DNA from 3 places in the Variovorax sp. 22077 genome. Region 3 is predicted to be linked to each of the others. Evidence: predicted binding sites of a transcription regulator. Region 3 holds the regulator's gene; each other region holds the start of a gene.
The links. The regulator sigma-54, encoded in region 3, starts transcription at its own class of promoters, with help from an activator protein. The targets are predictions, from matches to a motif close to TGGCANGNAANCTGCTTT.

Region 1 (7,090 bases), on a different contig from region 3:
GGCGCGATGCAGTGGATCGTGCCAGTGCCGAGGCCGGGCTGCGGCAGCCGGACGGCAAGCCGCCGCGCCGCTGGCAATGGCTGGCGAACCTGCAGCGAGGGCTGGACTGGGCCTTTTCCAACCTGCTGGCCAACCTGTTCTCGCAGCTGCTGCTCATCGGGCTGCTGATCGTCGCCTGGGGCGTAGCGCAGCCGCACACCGCCGTGCTGCGCACAGTGCTGGCCGTGGCAGCGCCGGCGCTCGCGCTGTGGTGGTACTGCTACCGGTATGGTGCGCGGCCTGCGAACCGCTTCGCTGCGGCAGCCTGCGCGATAGCCGCCACGGCGCTGCTGCACTGGGTGCCGGCGCACTGGGTGGTGGGCCTGGGCTGCCTGGCGCTGCTCGGACTGCTGTTCGACTACGTCCTGCGGGTGGCGGCCGCGCGCTTCCCGGCGATGCGCGCGGTGGGGCTCGCCTTCCTCGCGGCCACGACGCTGCTGTTGCTGGGGCACCTGGTGTCGGCCACGTTCGCGTCCAGGGCGCAAGCGGTCGACCTGCACGACTGGGTGCGCGCCGGCATGCGCGCATTCGAGTTCATGCTGCTGGGCATCGTGATCTGGTGGGCCGCGGCGGTCGTGCCCTTCCTGCTGTGGTTCGTCCTTGGACAGATCGCGGCTCGTGACGGCGATGCCGCGCGCGGCAGCGTGGCGACCGGGCGGCTGGGGCTGATGGTGTCCATGGCTTCCTTCGTCGCTCTCTCGATGGCGATCTGGGCGTTGCTCACCACGCTGGTGGAATTCGGCGCAGAGGGCACTTCGTATTGCCCGCTGATCTTCGACGTGGCCTCGGGCTGTTTCGACAAGGGCTCCAACTTCCTGCACCAGCGCTATCTCCGCAGCACCGAGACCTTCGTGCTCGCAGCAGGCCTTACGCTGGCGCTGCTGCTCTACATGATCGTGGTGCTCGTGCCCAGCGTGCTCGCCGAAATCAGGAACGGCGTAGGCACGGCGCAGGATCTGGGGCGTTGGCTCAGCGGCGGCTACCGCCGGCTCGAAGCCGTCGTCACCGGGCTTGCGGCAACCAGCGTGGTGGTGGCTGCCGTCGTCGGCGTCGTGCTGCTGCTGGCGCGCTGCGGCATCTTGCCGAAGGACCTGATAGGCGGCGCGTACATCGAATGGTTCGGGCCTCTGTCGGAGAGCGTGCTCAAGCCCCTGGTACTCAGTGCCGCCACCGCGGCCGCGGCGCTCTCGGCCTTCGGCGGGGTGCTGTCCCGCTACGTGCCCTGGCTGCGGCTGCCGCTCGACGTGGCACTGGACGTGGACAACCATTTCCGCGAGTTCCCGCGCCACGCCATCCCGCGCGCCCGGATCTTCTCGCGCTACGTGGCGCTGCTCGAACACCTCGTGGCGCAACAGTACGACCGTATCGTGATCGTGGCGCACAGCCAGGGCACGGTGATCTCCACCGAACTCCTGCGCTACCTGCAGCACCGCGCGCAATGGCAGGCCGATGCCGGCATTGAGGACCGCGTCACGCGGCTGTGGCCGCAGCTGCAGGGCAAGCTTCACCTGCTGACCGCGGGTTGCCCGCTGCGGCAGCTTTACGCGGCGCGCTTTCCGCTCCTCTACGAATGGGTGGGGCGGGCCAGGACGCCGGCCAACAGCGGCCCGCTCGCCTGCGACGTCGGCGCCAACCGCTGGGTCAACCTGTACACCACCGGCGACTACGTCGGCCGCTGGCTATGGTGCGACCCGCCTCCTGCGATCGACACCGTGGGCGGCCATGCGACGCTCTGGAACCCGGCGCCGGCCTTCGCGCCGGGGCCCTACGGATCGGAGCACGACGTGTGCATGGGCATCGGCGCGCACACCCACTACTTCGAGCAGAGCGGGACTCAGGCAGCGCAGTGGATCGATTCGCTGGTGAGCTGAGGGGCGGGTCGAGAAGCTCTTCTTCTTTTTCTTCTTCTACTTCTAGGCAGCCCCGCGCAGCGCCCTTCGGTACTGCACCGCCTCCGCCAGGTGCCCGACCTGCACCGCCTCCGACCCCGCCAGATCCGCAATCGTGCGCGCCACCTTCAGCGCCCGGTGCGTGCTGCGCGCGGACCATCCGAGCTTGGCGGCGGCGTTGAACATGAATGCGCGGGCCGTGTCGTCGAGGGCCGCGTGGCGGTCGATGGCCGCGCCGTGCAGCGACTGGTTGGCGTGGCCCTGGCGCTGCATCGCGCGCTCGCGCGCGGCGACGACGCGTTCGCGGATGCTGTCGGTCGATTCGCCCGCAGGCGCTTCGAGCAGCAGCTGGGCCGAGACCGGCGGCACTTCGATGTGCAGGTCGATGCGGTCGAGCAACGGGCCGCTGAGCTTTCCCTGGTAGCGCGAGACCTGTTCCGGCGTGCAGCGGCAGGGCCGTGCCGAGGAGCCGAGATAGCCGCAGGGGCAGGGGTTCATCGCGGCGACGAGCTGGAAGCGCGCGGGGAATTCGGCGCGCTGCGCGGCGCGCGCGATGGTGATCGTGCCGGTCTCCAGCGGCTCGCGCAGCGCTTCGAGGGCGGATCGGGCGAACTCGGGGAATTCGTCGAGGAAGAGGACGCCATGGTGCGCGCGCGAGATTTCCCCGGGGCGCGGCGGCGAGCCTCCGCCGACCAGCGCCACGGCACTCGCAGTGTGGTGCGGCGCGCAGGTAGGCCTCACGCGCCAGCGCTGCGTCGCGAAGCGCCCGCCCAGGCTGGCCACTGCGGCGCTCTCCAGTGCCTCGTCAATCTGCATCGCGGGCAGCAGGCCGGCGAAGCGCTGGGCCAGCATCGACTTGCCCGAGCCGGGCTCGCCCACCATCAGCAGGCTGTGGCCGCCCGCCGCGGCGATCTCGAGCACGCGCTTGACGCCGGTATGGCCCTTGACTTCGGCCAGGTCGGCGTAGCGGGGTGGCGCCACGTCGGGCGCGGCGTGGATGCGGGCCCAGCCGTCGTCCGCGGTGTCGGGCAGCTGGGAGGCTTCCTCGTCGGTCGCCACGAACTGGCGCACCACGTCCAGCAGGTGCTTCGCGCCGTAGACCTCGCCGCCCGGCACCAGGGCCGCCTCCAGCGCACTCTCCAGGGGCAGCACCAGCCGGGTCGCGACGCCGCGCGTGTGCAGGGCGAGCGCCATGGCCAGGGCGCCGCGGACGGGCCGCAGCTCACCCGACAGCGAGAGCTCGCCGGCGAACTCGTGGCCGGCGAGCTTCGCGTCGTCGATCTGGCCGCTGGCGGCGAGGATGCCCAGCGCGATGGGCAGGTCGAAGCGCCCGGAGTCCTTCGGCAGGTCGGCCGGCGCGAGGTTGACCGTGATGCGTTTGTTATTGGGGAATTCCAGCCCCGCGTTCTGGAGCGCAGAGCGCACGCGCTCGCGCGCCTCCTTGACCTCCGTTTCGACCAGTCCGACCAGCGTGAAGCTGGGCAAACCGTTCGCCAGATGCACCTCTACCGTGACACTGGCCGCTTCAAGACCCAGCAAGGCGCGGCTTTGCACCAAAGACAGTCCCATTCCTCTCCCTCTCCCCAAGATGGTGCGCACTTTTTGGGCGTTCCCGCGGTGGTGCGGCGCACCGTGCATCTGCAACCACTCGCAACAGGTGTTGTAACGATTTGGCTCTCAACCACGACGTGGGGGCGGTTGCGAGAGGAGGCATTCGTGCACTTTGGCACGCTCCCTGCTTTGAACCCCTCGGTCCCACAACACACCTTCGAGGAGTTCCCTGATGACGCACCGTACCGCCGCCCAGGCGCTGATCGTTCTGGCCACCGCATTGACCGCGTCCGGCGCGGCCCTGGCGCAGACTGCAACGACCGACGCCGCAGCAGCACCGGCTGCGGCACCCGCACCGAACCTCACGGGCAACGTGTCGATCACCACGAACTACAAGTTCCGTGGCCAGGACCAGGACATGATCGGCAAGAACGACTACGCCAAGACCAAGGGCTTCAAGCCCGCCATCCAGGGCGGCCTGGACTACGCCTTCGGCGACAGCGGCTTCTACGTCGGCAACTGGAACTCCAGCGTCAACTGGCTCAAGGGCAACAGCATCGAGATGGACGTCTACGGCGGCTACAAGTTCAAGGCCGGCCCGTTGGACATGGACGTCGGTGCGCTCACCTACATCTACCCGGGCAACTCCTCGGGCAACACCACCGAGCTGTACGTCGGCGCCACCTACGCGAACGACAGCTTCGGCTCCTTCACCGCCAAGTACTCGCACACCGTGTCGAAGGACTACTTCGGCTACGCAGGCAACAAGGCCGGCTCGGGCCTGAAGGGCACGAACACGGGCTACCTGAACCTGTCGTACAGCAAGGAGATCGTGCCCAAGGTCACGCTGAAGGCTGCCGTGGGCTTCACCAACATGTCCAGCGACATCCGCAGCCTGGGCTACAAGAGCTACGTCGACTACAACATCGGCGCGAGCTACGACTTCGGCAACGGCCTGTCGCTGACCGGCTCGGTCCAGGGCGCCAACAAGAAGAACTCGTACCTCGCGGTGAGCAACCCGGGCGTCGACTTCGGCTTCGGCACCTTCGGCACGACCTACTACTCGCCGAACAAGGCCCGCTTCATCGTCACGCTGACGAAGACGCTGTAAGCCATACAACAACGAGGCGTGGCCCAAGCTGCCGCGCCACTTCATTTCCATCCGAAGGAGAAAACTCATGAAGCTGGTCACAGCCATCATCAAACCGTTCAAGCTCGACGAAGTGCGCGAAGCGCTGTCGGCCATCGGCGTGCAGGGGATCACCGTCACCGAGGTGAAGGGTTTCGGCCGCCAGAAGGGCCACACGGAGCTCTACCGCGGCGCTGAATACGTGGTCGACTTCCTGCCCAAGGTCAAGATCGAAGCGGCCGTCTCCGACGACCTCGTCGATCGCGTGATCGAGGCGGTGGAAGGCGCTGCGCGCACCGGCAAGATCGGCGACGGCAAGATCTTCGTCTACAACCTCGAACAGGTCGTTCGCATCCGCACCGGCGAAACGGGCCGCGAAGCCCTCTGATCGAGTCCTGGCCCGAAAGAACAACGACTATGAAAAAACTGCTTGTCTCTCTTGCGCTCGGCTTGAGCGTGTTGGCTGCCGGTACCACCGGCTTCGCGCAGACTCCCGCCGCGGCAACCGCCGAGGCTCCGGCCGCGTCGGCACCCGCTGCCGCCGCGCCCGCCCCGGCTGCTGCTCCCGCAGCGGCAGCCCCGGCCGCCGCCGATGCAGCTCCTGCTGCGCCCGCCGCGGCCCCCGCTCCGAAGATCGACTCCGGCGACACCGCCTGGATGCTGACTTCGACCCTTCTCGTGATCCTGATGACCATCCCCGGCCTCGCGCTGTTCTATGGCGGCCTGGGCCGCTCGAAGAACATGCTGTCGGTGCTGATGCAGGTCTTCGTGATCTTCTCGCTGATCAGCATCCTGTGGGCCGTCTACGGCTACAGCCTGGCCTTCTCGGGTGACGGCAACTTCTTCGGAGGATTCGACAAGATCTTCATGAAGGGCATCACGCAGGAGACCTTCGGCGCGCTGACCACGATTCCCGAATACGTGTTCGTCGCCTTCCAGGGCACCTTCGCGGCCATCACCGTGGCGCTGATCGTCGGCGCCTTCGCGGAGCGCGCCAAGTTCTCGGCCGTGCTGCTGTTCTCGGTGCTGTGGTTCACCTTCAGCTACGTGCCGATCGCCCACATCGTGTGGGGCGGCGGCCTGCTGGGCAAGGACGGCGCTCTGGACTTCGCCGGCGGCACCGTGGTGCACATCAACGCCGGTGTGGCCGGCCTGGTCGGCGCCTACATGGTCGGCAAGCGCGTCGGCTACGGCAAGGAAGCCTTCACGCCTCACTCGCTCACGCTCACCATGGTCGGCGCTTCGCTGCTGTGGGTCGGCTGGTTCGGCTTCAACGCCGGCTCGGCCGGTGCTGCCAACGCCGTCGCCGGCCTGGCCTTCGTGAACACGGTGCTCGCCACCGCCGCCGCGGCCCTGTCGTGGATCCTGGGCGAGAGCCTGCACAAGGGCAAGGCCTCGATGCTGGGTGCAGCATCCGGTGCCGTCGCCGGCCTGGTGGCCGTCACGCCCGCCGCCGGCTTCGTCGGCCCGATGGGTTCGATCGTGCTGGGCCTGCTGGCCGGCCTGGTCTGCCTGTGGGGCGTGGGCGGCCTGAAGCGCATGCTCGGTGCCGACGACGCGTTCGACGTGTTCGGCGTCCACGGCGTGGGCGGTATCCTCGGTGCCATCCTGACCGGCGTGTTCGCTGCCAAGGGCCTCGGCGGCACCGGCGGCGCGACCCCCGACACCTTCGCGATGGGCGCACAGGTCTGGATCCAGATCAAGAGCGTGCTGCTCACGATCGTGTGGTCTGGCGTCGTGGCCTTCATCGCCTACAAGATCGCCGACCTGACCCTCGGCCTGCGTGTGTCGGAAGAAGAAGAGCGCGAAGGCCTCGACATCTCCTCGCACGGCGAGACCGCATACAACAGGTAAACCCCCAGGCTTCGCGACTTCGTGTCGCGCGCGCCTTCCCCCTTGCAGGGGGCAACACCAGCGGCCCGGCAAAGCCGGTTCCGCGGTGTTCCCCGACTGAAGAAAAAGTTTCAAGCGAGGTCTCCTTTGGATGTTCAGCCCGCGAGCGCTTCGGCGCCAGCGGGCTTTTTTTTGTCCGGGGCCCCGGCGGGCGGGAGCAAAATCTCGCCACCATGTGGACCTCCATCGAAGACAGCCTCTGCGAGCTCGGCGAATCGCCGTTCTGGCATCCCGAAGAACGATCGCTCTACTGGCTCGACATTCCGGGCCGTGCAGTGCTGCGCACGCGCGGCGAGATCGGGTCGCCGGGCGCGAAGGTCGAGCGCTGGCCCCTGCCCACCGAACCCGGCTGCATGGCGCCCGCGCGCAGCGGCGGCCTGGTGATCGCGCTGCGCGACGGCATCTACCGTGCGCGCGAATGGGGTGGCGAGCTGGCCGCGATGGCGCGCGTCGAGCACGACGTGCGCACCATGCGCTTCAACGACGGCAAGTGCGACCCGCTGGGCCGCTTCTGGGGCGGCTCGCTCAACGAGGCGAAGGACCGCGCCAACGCCGCGCTCTATTGCTTCGACGCGCGCCCCGGCACAGG
Region 2 (7,090 bases), on a different contig from region 3:
CGCACGCCGGCCATGCCGTTGCCGACCATCACGAGTTTCATTTTCTTGTCCATGGGAGCCGTCCTTTCCTGGAATCGGGCGTGGGGAGGCGCGCGGCGCATCAGGACTGCGCCACGGGCTTGTCGAACAACGAAACAACCGGCCGCCTGCGCGCTTCGCAGTGCGGCCGCCAAAACCTCAGGCCGCGACCTTCTCCACGTGCGCCTGGCGCGTGTAGAGGAAGTCGATCACCGCCTTGCGCGCATGCACGTAGACCGGGTCTTCCGCCAGCTCCACGCGGTTGCGCGGGCGCGGGATGTCCACCGAAAGAACCTCGCCGATGGTCGCGGCCGGGCCGTTGGTGAGCATCACGATGCGGTCGCTCAGCAACACGGCCTCGTCCACGTCGTGCGTGACCATCACGACGGTGCTCTGCGTCTTCTGCACGATGGCCAGCAGCTCGTCCTGCAGCTTGGCGCGGGTGAGGGCGTCCAGCGCGCCGAAGGGCTCGTCCATCAGCAGCACCTTGGGCTCCATCGACAGCGCGCGTGCAATGCCCACGCGCTGCTTCATGCCGCCGGAGATCTCGCCGGGGCGCTTCTGCGCAGCGTGCGACAGGCCGACCAGCGCCAGCGCCGCGTCGGTGCGCGCCCGAAGCTGGGTCTTGTTCTCCGTTGCCGCGAACACGCGCTCGACCGCGAGGTACACGTTCTCGAAGCAGGTGAGCCAGGGCAGCAGCGAGTGGTTCTGGAACACCACCGCGCGCTCGGGGCCCGGACCCTTGATCTCCTTGTTGGCGCACAGCAGCGAACCCTGCGTGGGCGTGGTGAGCCCCGCGATCAGGTTCAGCAGCGTCGACTTGCCGCAGCCCGAATGGCCGATGAGCGTGATGAACTCGCCCTTGGCCACGTTCAGGTTCACGTCGCGCAGCGCGACGAAGCGGCCCTTGGGCGTCTTGAACGCTTGCTCGACGCCGTGGATCTCGATGTACTTGGTGTCGTTCATGGTGTGTTCTCGCAGAAAAGGATTCGGGGCAGGACGCAGGGGACGCGAAGGATTCGCGAAGGTCGCGAAAGAACAGCCGGGAAAGTCCTTCTCGAATTTCCTTTGGCGAATTTCGCGAATCCTTCGCGCCCTTCGCGTACGGCTGTCCGATCCCGATTTCAGTGCTTGACCTCTTCGAAAGTGAAGGCCGTCGCCAGCTTGATGAGCGCGAACTCCAGCACCAGGCCCACGATGCCGATCACGAAGATCGCGATGATGATGTTGGCGACGTTGAGGTTGTTCCACTCGTCCCACACCCAGAAGCCGATGCCGACGCCGCCGGTGAGCATCTCCGCCGCCACGATCACCAGCCAGGCGGTGCCCACGGCCAGCCGCACGCCGGTCAGCATGTAGGGCAGCACGGCGGGGAAGAGGATCTTGGTGAGGATCTTCCACTCGCTGAGGTTCAGCACCTTGGCCACATTCATGTAGTCGGTGGGCACGCGCTGCACGCCCACTGCGGTGTTGATGATCATCGGCCAGATCGAGCAGATGAAAATGGTCCAGATCGCGGCCGGGTTGGCGCCCTTGAACACCAGCAGGCCGATGGGCAGCCAGGCCAGCGGCGAGACCGGGCGCAGCAGGCTGATCAGCGGGTTGAACATGCGCGAGAGGAACTCGAAGCGCCCGATGGCGAAGCCGGCCGGAATGCCGACCAGCGCCGCGAGGCCGAAGCCCAATGCCACGCGCTGCAGCGAGGAGAGCACGTTCCAGCCCACGCCCTGGTCGTTGGGGCCCTTGCTGTAGAACGGGTCGCTGAACACCGTCACCGCCTGCTGCCAGGTGGCCATCGGCGTGGGGAAGCCCGTGGTGCTCTTCATGGCCACCACCTCCCAGATCAGCAGCAGCAGGCCGAAGCCTGCCAGTGGCGGCAGCACGCGCATCCAGAAGGCGCGCAGGTCGATGGGCGTGCGCTGCCCTTGCTCCTTCTCCTGCTTCTCTGTCGCGGGAAGAAGGCCGGGGTGAGGGGCCGCCTGGGCGCGGCTCTCTCCCGCGCGCGGGACGGGGAGAGATGTATCCAGCGGCGAATGGAAGACTGCGCTGACCATGTCGTTCTCCTTATGCATGGAGCTTGAAGGAGTCGGCGTACTTCTTCGGGTCCTTGCCGTCCCAGACGGAGCCGTCGAAGAGCTTGCTGCTGCGCATCGCGTCCTTGGGCACCGGCGTCTGCGTGGCGGCGGCGGCCTGCTTGTAGATGTCGATGCGGTTGATCTCGGTGGCCACCTTCAGGTAGTCGGGGTGCTCCTTCAGCAGGCCCCAGCGCTTGTGCTGCGTGAGGAACCACATGCCGTCGGAGAGGTAGGGGAAGTTCACGGCGCCGCCGTTGTAGAACTTCATGTGGTTGGGGTCGTCCCAGCTCTTGCCCAGGCCGTTGGTGTAGCGGCCCAGGATGCGCTGGTTGATGGCGTCCACGCTGGTGTTGACGTAGCTCTTGTCGGCGATGGTCTCGGCCATCTTGTTCTTGTTCTGCAGGCCGGTGTCGATCCACTTGCCGGCTTCGAGGATGGCCGCCGTCACGGCGCGCGCGGTGTTGGGGTACTTCTTCGCGAAGTCGGCCGTGGTGCCCAGCACCTTCTCGGGGTGGTCCTTCCAGATGTCCTGCGTGGTGATGGCGGTGATGCCGATGCCGTCCATGATCGCGCGCTGGCCCCAGGGTTCGCCCACGCAGTAGCCGTCCATGTTGCCCACGCGCATGTTGGCGACCATCTGCGGAGGCGGCACGGTGATGTTCTTCACGTCCTTGAACGGATCGATGCCGGCCGATGCGAGCCAGTAGTAGAGCCACATGGCGTGCGTGCCGGTGGGGAAGGTCTGCGCGAAGGTGTATTCGCGCTTTTCGCTGGCGATGAGCTTGGCGAGCGATGCGGCGTCGACCGCGCCCTTGTCGGCCAGCTTTTTCGACAGCGTGATGGCCTGGCCGTTGTTGTTGAGGGTCATGAGCACGGCCATGTCCTTCTTCGGGCCGCTCAGGCCCAGGTGCATGCCGTAGATCAGGCCATAGAGCACGTGGGCGAAGTCGAGCTCGCCGTTGGCCAGCTTGTCGCGCACGCTGGCCCAGCTGGCTTCCTTGCTGGGCACGATCTTCACGCCGTACTTCTTGTCGATCCCCAGCACCGAGGCCATCACCACGCTGGCGCAGTCGGTGAGCGGGATGAAGCCGATCTTCACTTCTTCCTTCTCGGGCTTGTCGGAGCCCTGGGCCCAGACGGCCGCGCGCAGGGCGGGGTCGATGCCGACGGCACCGACGGCGGCGGCTTGCAGGACGCGGCGTCGGCTGAGGCGGGTTTTGAGCAGGTCGGTCATGGCGCGGGGCTCCGGTTGAGGACGAACAACAAAGAAAACGACAAAAACGAAAAGGCGTCCGCACCGCGCAGGGGCTGCTCGAAAACGAGCCCTTGCGGGATGGGGACGCCTTTGTCCGGTTCGGTGGGAAGCACCCGCCGTTGGGTGCCGCCTGCCTGAAGGTCCATCGAGGACCTGTGCGCTCAGTGCATGCAAGCGGTGTGCCAGCTTCGAGATTCGCCGGCCGCTATCAAGAAGGTAGCTGTATGTCGAATGAATCCGCGGCCGACCGCGGGTGAGGGGCGATTCGGGGTGACGATGGGCGATGGCACGATTGTTGTGCGGTGCACCAACTTGAACGCCCCGTGGGGCGCTTGCTTCAGCGCGGCGGTGCGCGGTCGAGCATGGGCAGGTAGTCGGCCATCGCGAGCATCGACTCGGCCACGTCCACCAGCCTGCGCTTCTGGTTCATGGCGGTCTGGCGCAGCATCTTGTGCGCCTCTTCCTCGCTGAGGCGGCGGTGCGCCATCAGCAGGCCCTTGGCGCGCTCGACGAGCTTGCGCTCGTTGAGCGAGGCGCGCACCGTCTCGAGTTCGTCGCTCATGGCCTGCAGGCGCTGGGACTGCTCGCGGACCATGTCGAGCACCGAGCGCTCCAGGTGGCGGCCGAGCTGTGCGGGAGCCGCCGCCTGCGCGTCGGCATCGTCGAAGAAGAGGGCACCGGCCTGGGGTGCGAGCGTGTCCAGTAGCTGGCGGTATTCGCGCAGCTCGCTGCGTGCCTGCGCGGTCTTGTGCTCGCACAGCGCGCGCAGGTCGCTGGCGAGGCGTTCCTCGACGGTCTTCATGGCGTCGATGCGGCGGGTGCAGCAGTCGAACCAGGCCTCGCTGAGCGCCACGTCGGCCGGCCCGGAAGACGCACCGCGCCGACGGATGCGCTCGAGCTCGGCCACTTCCGAGTCGGGCTGGCTCTCGCGCCAGAGGGCGAGCACCGCCTCGCCCGAGAACTCGGTGAACACCTGGAAGCAGCGCTCCTGCGATTCGATCAGGTGCAGCCACTGCAGGCGCTGTGCCTCGTCGCTGCGGCCCAGCGCGAGCGCGGCGGCGCCGAAGGCGCGCTCCTGGCCCGCGAATTCCTTGCCCTGCATGAAGTTGAACATCGCGACCAGCAGGCGCGATATCTCGGGGTCGGTGGCACCGTCGGCCGCCTCGAACACCACCGAGAGCAGGCCCGCGATCAGCTTGGCGAAGGCGGCGGTGGACTGGGCCGGCTTGAGCGCGAGCGCGTCGACGCGGCGGCGCAGGGCGGGCAGGGCATCCAGGCCCGGCAGCACCCAGGCGATGCGGCTGAACAGGCGCGCGTTGTTGCTCGCGTCGGCGCCGCGGTGGTAGTTGTCGGCTTCGAGCTGGTCGAAACCCGCGCGCACCTCCTGCTCCAGCGCGAGGCACTCGGCGATCTGCGGGCCGCGCTGCTCGCCGAAGCGGCTGCCACGCGAGGTGAGGAACATGTTCGACATGCCGCGCTCGCGCTGCAGCGCATGGACCAGGCGGCCGATCACGCCCACCAGCTCGCTGGTTCGGGCGAGCCGGTCCAGCTCGTCGATTTCGCAACGGCGGGCGGCGATGAGGAAGCTCAATCCGGATTTCATGGTGGGGCGCGGTCTCTGCTCAGTGTCGCTGCAACATCCGTGCCTCGCGGGTCGAGGCCAGGGCGCGGAAAGGCCGCCGCTTGCCCCTTCGCAGGCGCCGGGCGGGGGCCGCCGCCTACACTCGCGGCATGCTCTTGTTGGGAATCGAATCATCCTGCGACGAGACCGGCGTGGCGCTGGTCGAGTCGCAAGGCAACGCGCTGCCGGTGCTGCGTTCGCATGCGCTGCACAGCCAGATCGCCATGCACCAGGCCTACGGCGGCGTGGTGCCCGAGCTGGCCAGCCGCGACCACATCCGGCGCGTGCTGCCGCTGACCGAGACGGTCATGGCCGAAGCCGGCCGCTCGCTCGAAGAGATCGACGTGGTGGCGTATACGCGCGGGCCTGGCCTCGCGGGCGCACTGCTGGTGGGGGCGGGCGTGGCCTGCGCACTGGGCGTGGCGCTGGGCAAGCCGGTGCTCGGGGTGCATCACCTCGAAGGGCATCTGCTGTCGCCGTTCCTGAGTGCCGATCCGCCGGAATTTCCGTTCGTCGCGCTGCTGGTGTCCGGCGGCCATACGCAGCTGATGCGGGTGGACGGCGTGGGTCGCTACGAGCTGCTGGGCGAAACCATCGACGACGCGGCCGGCGAGGCCTTCGACAAGAGCGCCAAGCTCATGGGCTTGCCGTACCCCGGCGGTCCTTGGCTCGCGAAGCTGGCCGAAGGCGGCGATGCAGCGGCCTTCAAGCTTCCACGGCCGCTGCTGCACAGCGGCGATCTCGACTTTTCCTTCGCCGGCCTGAAGACGGCGGTGCTCACGCAGGCAAAGAAGCTGGGCGAAGAACTCGAGCCGCGAAAGGCCGACCTGGCGGCGTCGACGCAGGCGGCCATCGTCGAAGTGCTTCTGAAGAAGTCGCTCGCGGCGCTGGAGCAGACCGGCCTCAAGCGGCTGGTGGTGGCCGGCGGCGTGGGCGCCAACAGGAGCCTGCGCGAGCAGTTGAATGCGGCTTGCGCGAAGCGCAAGGTGCGGGTGCACTACCCCGAGCTGCACCTGTGCACCGACAACGGCGCCATGATCGCGATGGCCGCCGCGATGCGACTGCAGTCGGGGCTGTCGCAGGCGAGCGAGCGCTATGCCTTCGACGTCAGACCGCGATGGCCCATGGCGTCGCTTTCGGTGCCTGATCAGCCGCTACCGGAGACTGCGTAATCGTTTGCTTCGACGGCCTGCCGAGTGCGGGCAGCGGCAGAACTTCCAGCACGTTGCGCCAGAGCTGACGCCATTGCGGCCAGTCGTGGCCGCCCTCGGTCGTGAAGACCTGCTCGGGCGGCAGGGCATCGGCCAGCAGCTTGTGGTTGCTAGCGAAACGGTCTTCCAGCCCGAAGCCGAGGTAGAGCCGCGGCAGGTTCTTCGACGACTTGGCCGACAGGTACTGCTGGAAGAAGGGCCACAGCTTGCGGTCCGGCTCCTCGTCGGGCTGCGGCCCGGTGGGCGCCTGCCAGGCGCGCAGGCCGCCGGCCTTCTTGATCTCCGCGCCGAGCACGCGCCGGCCAAGGTAGGGCGCGAGCGCCACGATGCCGTCCACCGAGCCCGGGCGCGCCAGTTCGTGGATCAGCGCGCCGAAGCCGCCGATCGAAATGCCCACTAGCCAGATCGACTTGTAGCCCTTGGCGCGCTGCGGTTCGATGACATCGGTGTGCAGGCTGTCGCACAGCGTCTGCTCGTAGTAGTAGGACACGTCCGCGTCCACCAGCAGCGCATCGGCTGCAAGGTGGCGTTCGCGCACGGCGGCAATGAAGCCTTCGCGCTCGAATTCGTCGGGTTTGAGGTACGCACCCGGCAGGAAAACCAGGAGCGTGTCGGACCGTTCGTCGGGACTGGCGGGCTGGAGATGAGTTTTCATGGTGCCTTGAAGGGGCACCCGAACCGCACCGTCGGGAACTCAGTGCGTTTACAAGACGCCCACGAAGAAGAAAGTTCTAAAAAAACGTCACATCATGTGACGTTAATCCAGCGCTATTGTGAATAAGGTGCTCGTTTAATGTCAAAAAACGAGCCTTACTAACATTTTCCTCTTGTGGGCTTAAGCCTGATTAGTTGATTTGCAACTGAGTCGCCTGGCTCACTGGCACCAGCTTGCCGAGCTTCAGCGTGAGCA
Region 3 (7,090 bases):
GTCGTTGGGCGCGGGCTTGGGCGGCGGGGGCGTGGTCTCGGGGCCGGTGGCGAGCTCGAAGCGCTGCTGCAGCTCCTCGCGCGAGAGGCTGCTGCCCACGACCGACTGGATCGGCCGCACGTAGACGCTGTTCCAGTACTGGTCGAACAGGCTGCCAAGGCGCGGGACCAGCGCGCCGGTGACGAAGGTGTCGAGGTCGATGAAGTTCTCGCCCGAGGTGCGCCTGAAGTACTGGTTGCCGATGTTGCGCCCGCCCGCCACCGCCATCGCGCCATCGGCGATGAACAGCTTGTTGTGCATGCGGCGGTTGACGCGGCTGAAGTCGAAGAGCGAGGCGGTGAAGCGCTTCAGCAGGCTGCCGCGGCCTGCCGGGAAGGGGTTGAACAGGCGCAGCTCCACGTTGGGCGTGGCGGCCAGGCCCAGCAGCAGCTCGTCCTCGCCGGAGGTATAGAGGTCGTCCATCAAGAGCCGCACGCGCACCCCGCGCTGGGCGGCGTCGCGCAGGGTGCGCAGCAGGTAGCGGCCGGTCTCGTCGTTCTCGATCTGGTAGTACTGCACGTCCAGCGTGCGCTGCGCGCGGCGCGCGAGCTGGATGCGGGTGTCGAAGGCGAAGTCGCCGCCGGGCATCAGGCGGAAGCCGCTCAGGTCGGGGTCGGGCTGGGAGGCCAGCGCGATCCTGCCGAGCGCCGTGTCGGCCGAGACGGCGATGGTCTTGGTGGGCGGGCGCGGGGCCTCGTCGGGCAGCGTGGCGCAGCCCGTGACAAGCAGCACGAGCAGGGCGAACACCGCAGCCACCGTCCAACGCCACGCAAGCCCATTCCAGGAACACCGCGGAACCGGCTCCGCCGGTCCGCAGGTGTTGCCCCCTGCAAGGGGGTTGGCGAAGCGACACGAAGTGCGCATAGCCTGGGGGTGTGCCAGTTACAAGGCTTTGCGCAGGTTGGCGGGCGCGATGCGCAGCGCCTCGCGGTACTTGGCGACGGTGCGGCGCGCGCACTCGATGCCCTGCTCCTTCAGCATCTCGGAGATCTGGCTGTCCGACAGCGGCTTCTTCACGCTCTCGGAGCCGACGAACTGCTTGATGAGCGCGCGCACCGCGGTGCTCGACGCGTTGCCTCCGGTCTCGGTGCCCAGCGCCGAGCCGAAGAAGTACTTGAGCTCGACCGTGCCGAAGGGCGTGGCCATGTACTTGGCGGTGGTCACGCGCGAGATGGTCGATTCGTGCAGGCCCAGCTCGTCGGCGATCTCGCGCAGCACCAGCGGGCGCATGGCGAGCTCGCCGTGCACGAAGTAGCTCTTCTGCCGCTCGACGATGGCGTTGCTCACGCGCAGGATGGTGTCGAAGCGCTGCTGGATGTTCTTGATGAACCAGCGCGCCTCCTGCAACCGCTGCGACAGCGCCTGGCTGCCCTCGCCCTTGTGCGACTTCAGCGCGCCGGCATAGATGTCGTGCACGCGCAGGCGCGGCATCACGTCGGGGTTGAGCATCACGCGGAACTTCACGTTGGTGCCGCGGCCGGTCTTGGTGACGATCACGTCGGGCACGATGACGTTGCGCTCCACGTCGACGAAGCGCCGGCCCGGCTTGGGCTCCAGCCGCGCGATGACCTGCAGCGCCGAGCGCACCAGCTCCTCGCTGCTGCGGGTGAGCGTGGCCAGACGCTTGAAGTCGCGGCGCGCGAGCAGCTCCATGGGCTGCTTGCAGATGGCCAGCGCCGTCTTGCGGACCAGTTCCTCTTCCTCGGTCTCGTCGTCGCTCGCCATGGCGCGCAGCTGGATGCTCAGGCATTCGCCGAGGTCGCGCGCGCCGACGCCGGCGGGCTCCAGGCTCTGCAGCAGGCCCAGCGCCACCTGGAAGTGGTGCACGAGGTCGTCGAATTCGTCGTTGTCGTCACCCGCCAGGCCCGAGGCCAGCGCGGGCAGCGAGTCTTCGAGGTAGCCATCCTCGTTGAGCGACTCGATGAGGAAGCGCAGCGCGGCGCTGTCGCTCTCGTTGAGCCGCAGGCTCAGTGCCTGGCGGTGCAGAAAGGACTGCAGCGACTCCTGGCTGCGCGCGAGCTCGGTGGCATCGGCGCGCTCGTCGTCGCCGGCGTTGTTCTGGCGCGCGGGCGCGTCGCTGCCCCATTCGCTGTCGTCGGGCGCCATGTCGACGGTGCCGTCGCCTTCCCAGTCGGGCTCGCGCTCGGCGATCTCGGCGGCGGGGCCGTCGGCGTCGGCGACTGCCGTGCCTTCCGTGGAAGAAGTCGCGCTGCTGCTGCTCGCGGCCGAGGGGGCGAAGTCGCCCTCGCCGTCGTTGCCATCGCCGCCGTCATCGCGAGGGACCGGCGCGTCGGCGGTGTCGAGCCCGAATTCCTCGCGCACGGCCTCCTCGGCGGTGCGCTCCAGGAACGGGTTCTCGTCGAGCATCTGCTCCACTTCCTGGCTCAGCTCGAGCGTGGAGAGTTGGAGCAGCCTGATCGACTGCTGCAGCTGCGGCGTGAGCGCCAGGTGCTGCGAAACGCGAAGGGACAACCCCTGCTTCATGAGAAGACGGCTCCCCCCGAGGCAGCACGCCGCGCGCCACGCCAGCTCCCTGCCGGGAGCGGACCGGCCGCTTCGGGCGGCCGTGCACACCAGCCCTCGCGAAGGGGCTCCACGCGCATGGCGATCACGCTTGCCGTTGACCCTCGCAACATGATCACATCCGGAAGTGCTCGCCCAGGTACACCCTGCGTACCTCGGCGTTGTCGACGATCTCCGAAGGCGTGCCTTGTGCCAGCACGTGCCCGTCGCTGATGATGAAAGCGTGGTCGCAGATGCCCAGCGTCTCGCGCACGTTGTGGTCGGTGATGAGCACGCCGATGCCGCGCTCCTTCAGGAAGCTGATGATGCGCTGGATCTCGATCACCGCGATCGGGTCGATGCCGGCGAAGGGCTCGTCCAGAAGAATGAAGCGCGGCTGCGTGGCCAGGGCGCGCGCGATCTCGACGCGGCGGCGCTCGCCGCCCGACAGCGCCATCGCGGGCGAATCGCGCAGATGGTCGACGCGCAGGTCGACCAGCAGGTCGGTCAGGCGCTCCTCGATGTGCTCCTTCGACAGGGGAACCAGCCTGCCTTTCGCGTCGGGCTCGCTCTGGAGCTCGAGCACGGCGCGCACGTTCTCCTCGACCGTGAGCTTGCGGAAGATCGAGGCTTCCTGCGGCAGGTAGCTCAGCCCCATGCGGGCGCGGCGGTGGATCGGCATGTGCGCGATCGGCTCGCCGTCGATGGAGATGTCGCCGGCGTCGGCGCGCACCAACCCCACGATCATGTAGAACGAGGTGGTCTTGCCCGCGCCATTCGGCCCGAGCAGCCCGACGACTTCGCCCTTCTGCACGTCGAGCGAGACGTCCTTCACGACGGTGCGGCTGCCGTAGCTCTTCTTCAGGCCGCGCGCGACCAAGCGGCTGCCCGGTGTGCCGCTGGCGTCCTGGGTTCCTGCGGATTCGATCACTTGCGCGTGTCTCCCTGGTCACTGAGCGTGGTGCTCGGGCGCAGGCCGGCGCCGGGAGCCGGGGTGGGCGCCGGCGCAGGGGCCTTGGCACCGCCGGCCGGAGCCGGAGCGCCCGGGGCCGGCGCGGTGGCGGCCTTGGGAGTGAGGATGGTCCGGACGCGGCCGCCAGGGGCCGAGGCGTTGACGGCGGTGTTCGGCGGCACGGTCGAGCCGTTGACGGTGTAGGTGTCGTTGCTCTGGTCGTAGACGATCAGCGCGCCCTGGCTCTCGTCGTTGGGCGTGGCGCCCAGCAGGCGGCGCATGACGGCGTTGCGGATGAACTTGACGTTGTCGGCGCGGCTGTCGTACTCGATGACTTCCGACTCGCCCTCGATCCACTCGTCGGGCGCATTGCGCTTCTGCTTGTAGTAGGCCCGCTTGCCGGGCGCCGCGGTGACCACGCCGTACTGGTAGCCCTCGGCGTCCTGGCGCACGTCCAGCCGCGCGCCGCGGATGATGATCGTGCCCTTCGTCACCAGAACGTTGCCGGTGAACACGCTGGTCTGCTTCAGGTCGTCGTAGCGCATCGCGTCCGACTCGATGTTCATCGGCTTGGAGCGGTCGGCGGTCTCGGCCACGGCGCCCGACGCGAGGCCTGCCAGCAACAGGGCGCCGACGGCCAGCCGGCCGATGCGACGCAGGAAGGAGGTGGTGGGGTGAGAGTGCAATGTCATAGAGGCACGAAACTTGCTCGGCATTGTATGCGGCTGCGTGCTCCTGCCCCGCCCGCACAGATGAAAAAGCCCGCCTAGGCGGGCTTGACTTTCTTCCCGGCTTCATGCCCGAACACGGCGGAACCGGCTTCACCGGGCCGCTGGTGTTGCCCCCTGCAAGGGGGAAGGCGCGCGCGACACGAAGTGCGCGAAGCCTGGGGGTCAGCCCTTCTTGGCCTCGCCGATGAGATAGTTCACGACCTGAAGCACCTTGGTCATGTTGCCGGCGGTCTCGCCGTCGACATACCAGCGGCCGGCCACGGCCATCGCCGGCACGCCCGCCACCTTGTAGGCGTCGGTCAGTTGCGAGGCGCGCTTGGCCTTGCTGGCCACGCCGAAGGAGGTGAAGGTTTCCTTGAACTTGGCGGCGTCCAGGCCGTTGGCGGTGGCCCAAGCGATGATGTTGGCGTCGCCGTTCACGTTCTGGCGCTGCGCGTGGATCGCGTTGAACACCTTCGGCTGGTACTCGTCGACCTTGCCCATGGCTTCGAGCGTGTAGTACAGGCGCTGCTTGGCCTCGACGTCGTTGCCCACGAAGGGAACGGGAATGCGGCGGAAGGAGACTTCCTTCGGGATCGTCTTGAGCCAGGCCTCCAGCGACGGCTCGAAGTCGTTGCAGTGCGGGCAGTTGTACGAGAAGAACTCGACCACCTCGACCTTGCCGGCGGGCGCGTCGACCGGCACGCGCTTGTCGAGCACCAGGTACTCGGAGCCGGCCTTGGGCACACGCGCCTGGGCGTGGGCCGGGTTGACGCCCAGGGACAGCAGCCCGAGCGAGGTTGCGGCCAGCGAAAAGTCACGACGTTTCATTGAAAGAGCTCTCCAGTTATTACGGCAGACTGAGCCGGCGCGCGGCGGGGAGTTCCCCCGCATCCGGCGCGCCCGAGGCTGTGGATGGTGGCGGCAAACGCCGCGCGGCGAAGTTTGGGGGCTATTCGTGTCGGTTGCCGGGCAGATGACGCCGGCTCAGCGCTGCACGCGGACCAGCGCCGAATCCATGCCGCCGCCGTCCAGCCGTTCCTTGAGGCGGTCGGCGTCGTCCTTCTTGTTGAAGGGGCCGGCGCGCACGCGATAGACGGTGCGGCCCGCCTGCTCGCGCTCTGTGACCTTGGCCTCGACGCCCATGAGCGACAGCTTGGCGCGCTGGGCCTCGGCATCCTCGGTGGTGCGGAAGGCGCCGGCCTGCACGAAGTACATGAAGGGATCGGGGCCGGAGCCGCTGCTGCCGGCGTTGCTGCCACTGCTGCTCGGCGCGGCCGACGCGGTGGTCGTGCTGCCGGAGCCGGAGACGCTGCCCGACCGGGCTCGGGCCAGGTCGCCCAGCGGATCGTTCGACGGCGGCAGGGCGTTGGCCTCGGCCGGCACCGGGGCGGTACGCGGCGGCTTGGGCGCCACCACCACGGGCACCGGCGGCGCGGTGCCGGGCGAGGCGCCGCCGGGAGCGGCGGCGGTGTTGCCGGTGGCGGGCTCGCCGGTGATCGGGTTGACCGGGCCTGCCGGGGCGGCCGGCGTCGCCGGCTTGGGCGCGCCGGCCTTGCCGGCCAGCGGCGCGTTCGGGTCCCAGTCGCGGTTCTTGCGGGCCTCGGCCTCGTCCTGCTCGGCGCCGCCGCGCTGCGTCTTGGTCACGAACGGGATCGGCACCTTGGTCACGTAGACCGCGATGCCCAGCGCGACGCCCAGGCCGAGCACCAGCCCGATGATCAGGCCGATGACGATGTTGCCGCGTTGACTTCTTGTCTTCTTCATGGTGAGGGGGTTCACATCTTGCTCGGTGCACTGACGCCGAGAATCGCGAGGCCATTGTGCAGCACCTGCGCGGTCGCGGCGACCAGCGCCAGGCGGGCCAGCTTCACCTTCTCGTCGTCGACCAGGATGCGTTCGGCGTCGTAGTAGCTGTGGTAGCTGGCGGCCAGTTCGCGCAGGTAGAAGGTCACGTCGTGCGGGGCGAAGTCCTTCGAGGCGGCCGTCAGCATGGCCGGGTACTTGGCCAGCAGCAGCATCAGCGCCTGGGCGGCCGGGCTTTCCAGCGGCGACAGGTCGACGTCCTTCAGCGATGTTGCGTCGCCGCCCCAGCCGGCCAGCACCGAGCAGATGCGCGCATGGGCGTACTGCACGTAGTAGACCGGGTTGTCGTTGTTCTTCGTCACCGCGAGGTCGACGTCGAAGGTGTACTCGGTGTCGGGCTTGCGGCTCAGCAGGAAGAACCGCACCGCGTCGGTGCTGGTCCACTCGATCAGGTCGCGCAGCGTGACGTAGCTGCCGGCGCGCTTGCTGATCTTGACCTCCTCGCCGCCCTTCATCACGCGCACCATGGTGTGCAGCACGTAGTCGGGGTAGCCCTCGGGGATGCCTTCGCCCACGGCCTGCAGGCCGGCGCGCACGCGGGCGATGGTGCCGTGGTGGTCGGTGCCCTGGATGTTGATGACCTTGTGGAAGCCGCGCTCCCACTTGGCGATGTGATAGGCGACGTCGGGCACGAAGTAGGTGTACGTGCCGTCCTGCTTCTTCATCACGCGGTCCTTGTCGTCGCCGTAGTCGGTCGACTTCAGCCACAGCGCGCCGTCCTGCTCGTAGGTCTTGCCGGCGGCCACGAGCTTGCGCACGGCGTCCTCGACGCGGCCGCTGGTGTAGAGGCTGGACTCGAGGTAGTACTGGTCGAAACGCACACGGAAGGCCTGCAGGTCCAGGTCCTGCTCGCGGCGCAGGTAGGCCACGGCGAACTCGCGGATGGCGTCGATGTCCTCGATGTCGCCGCTGGCGGTGACTTCGCGGTCTTCCGACTTGACGGTCTTCTTCGCCTTGAAGTCGGCCGCGATGTCGGCGATGTAGTCGCCGTTGTATGCAGCCGCCTTCTCGCCGCTGGGCC

Region 1: ACTJLF_RS17420 (TorF family putative porin) is a predicted target of sigma-54. The motif match lies at 3,653-3,670, and genes of this name have one in related genera.
Region 2: ACTJLF_RS25210 (CmpA/NrtA family ABC transporter substrate-binding protein) is a predicted target of sigma-54. The motif match lies at 3,516-3,533, and genes of this name have one in related genera.

What each region holds. Positions count from the first base shown of each region.
Region 1 covers NZ_JBQEQC010000011.1:99,877-106,966, forward strand. The annotation lists gene ACTJLF_RS17410 (hypothetical protein) at 1-1,910, shown strand, start outside; gene ACTJLF_RS17415 (YifB family Mg chelatase-like AAA ATPase) at 1,953-3,497, opposite strand; gene ACTJLF_RS17420 (TorF family putative porin) at 3,712-4,590, shown strand; gene glnK (P-II family nitrogen regulator) at 4,658-4,996, shown strand; gene ACTJLF_RS17430 (ammonium transporter) at 5,026-6,462, shown strand; gene ACTJLF_RS17435 (SMP-30/gluconolactonase/LRE family protein) at 6,675-7,090, shown strand, end outside.
Region 2 covers NZ_JBQEQC010000020.1:69,178-76,267, forward strand. The annotation lists gene nirB (nitrite reductase large subunit NirB) at 1-53, opposite strand, end outside; gene ACTJLF_RS25200 (ABC transporter ATP-binding protein) at 178-984, opposite strand; gene ntrB (nitrate ABC transporter permease) at 1,143-2,072, opposite strand; gene ACTJLF_RS25210 (CmpA/NrtA family ABC transporter substrate-binding protein) at 2,083-3,327, opposite strand; gene ACTJLF_RS25215 (nitrate- and nitrite sensing domain-containing protein) at 3,686-4,951, opposite strand; gene tsaD (tRNA (adenosine(37)-N6)-threonylcarbamoyltransferase complex transferase subunit TsaD) at 5,080-6,141, shown strand; gene ACTJLF_RS25225 (alpha/beta hydrolase-fold protein) at 6,077-6,835, opposite strand; gene ACTJLF_RS25230 (Hsp20/alpha crystallin family protein) at 7,026-7,090, opposite strand, start outside.
Region 3 covers NZ_JBQEQC010000009.1:65,271-72,360, forward strand. The annotation lists gene ACTJLF_RS14890 (phospholipase D family protein) at 1-786, opposite strand, end outside; gene rpoN (RNA polymerase factor sigma-54) at 922-2,523, opposite strand; gene lptB (LPS export ABC transporter ATP-binding protein) at 2,678-3,472, opposite strand; gene lptA (lipopolysaccharide transport periplasmic protein LptA) at 3,469-4,185, opposite strand; gene ACTJLF_RS14910 (thiol:disulfide interchange protein DsbA/DsbL) at 4,387-5,034, opposite strand; gene ACTJLF_RS14915 (SPOR domain-containing protein) at 5,191-5,970, opposite strand; gene argS (arginine--tRNA ligase) at 5,982-7,090, opposite strand, start outside.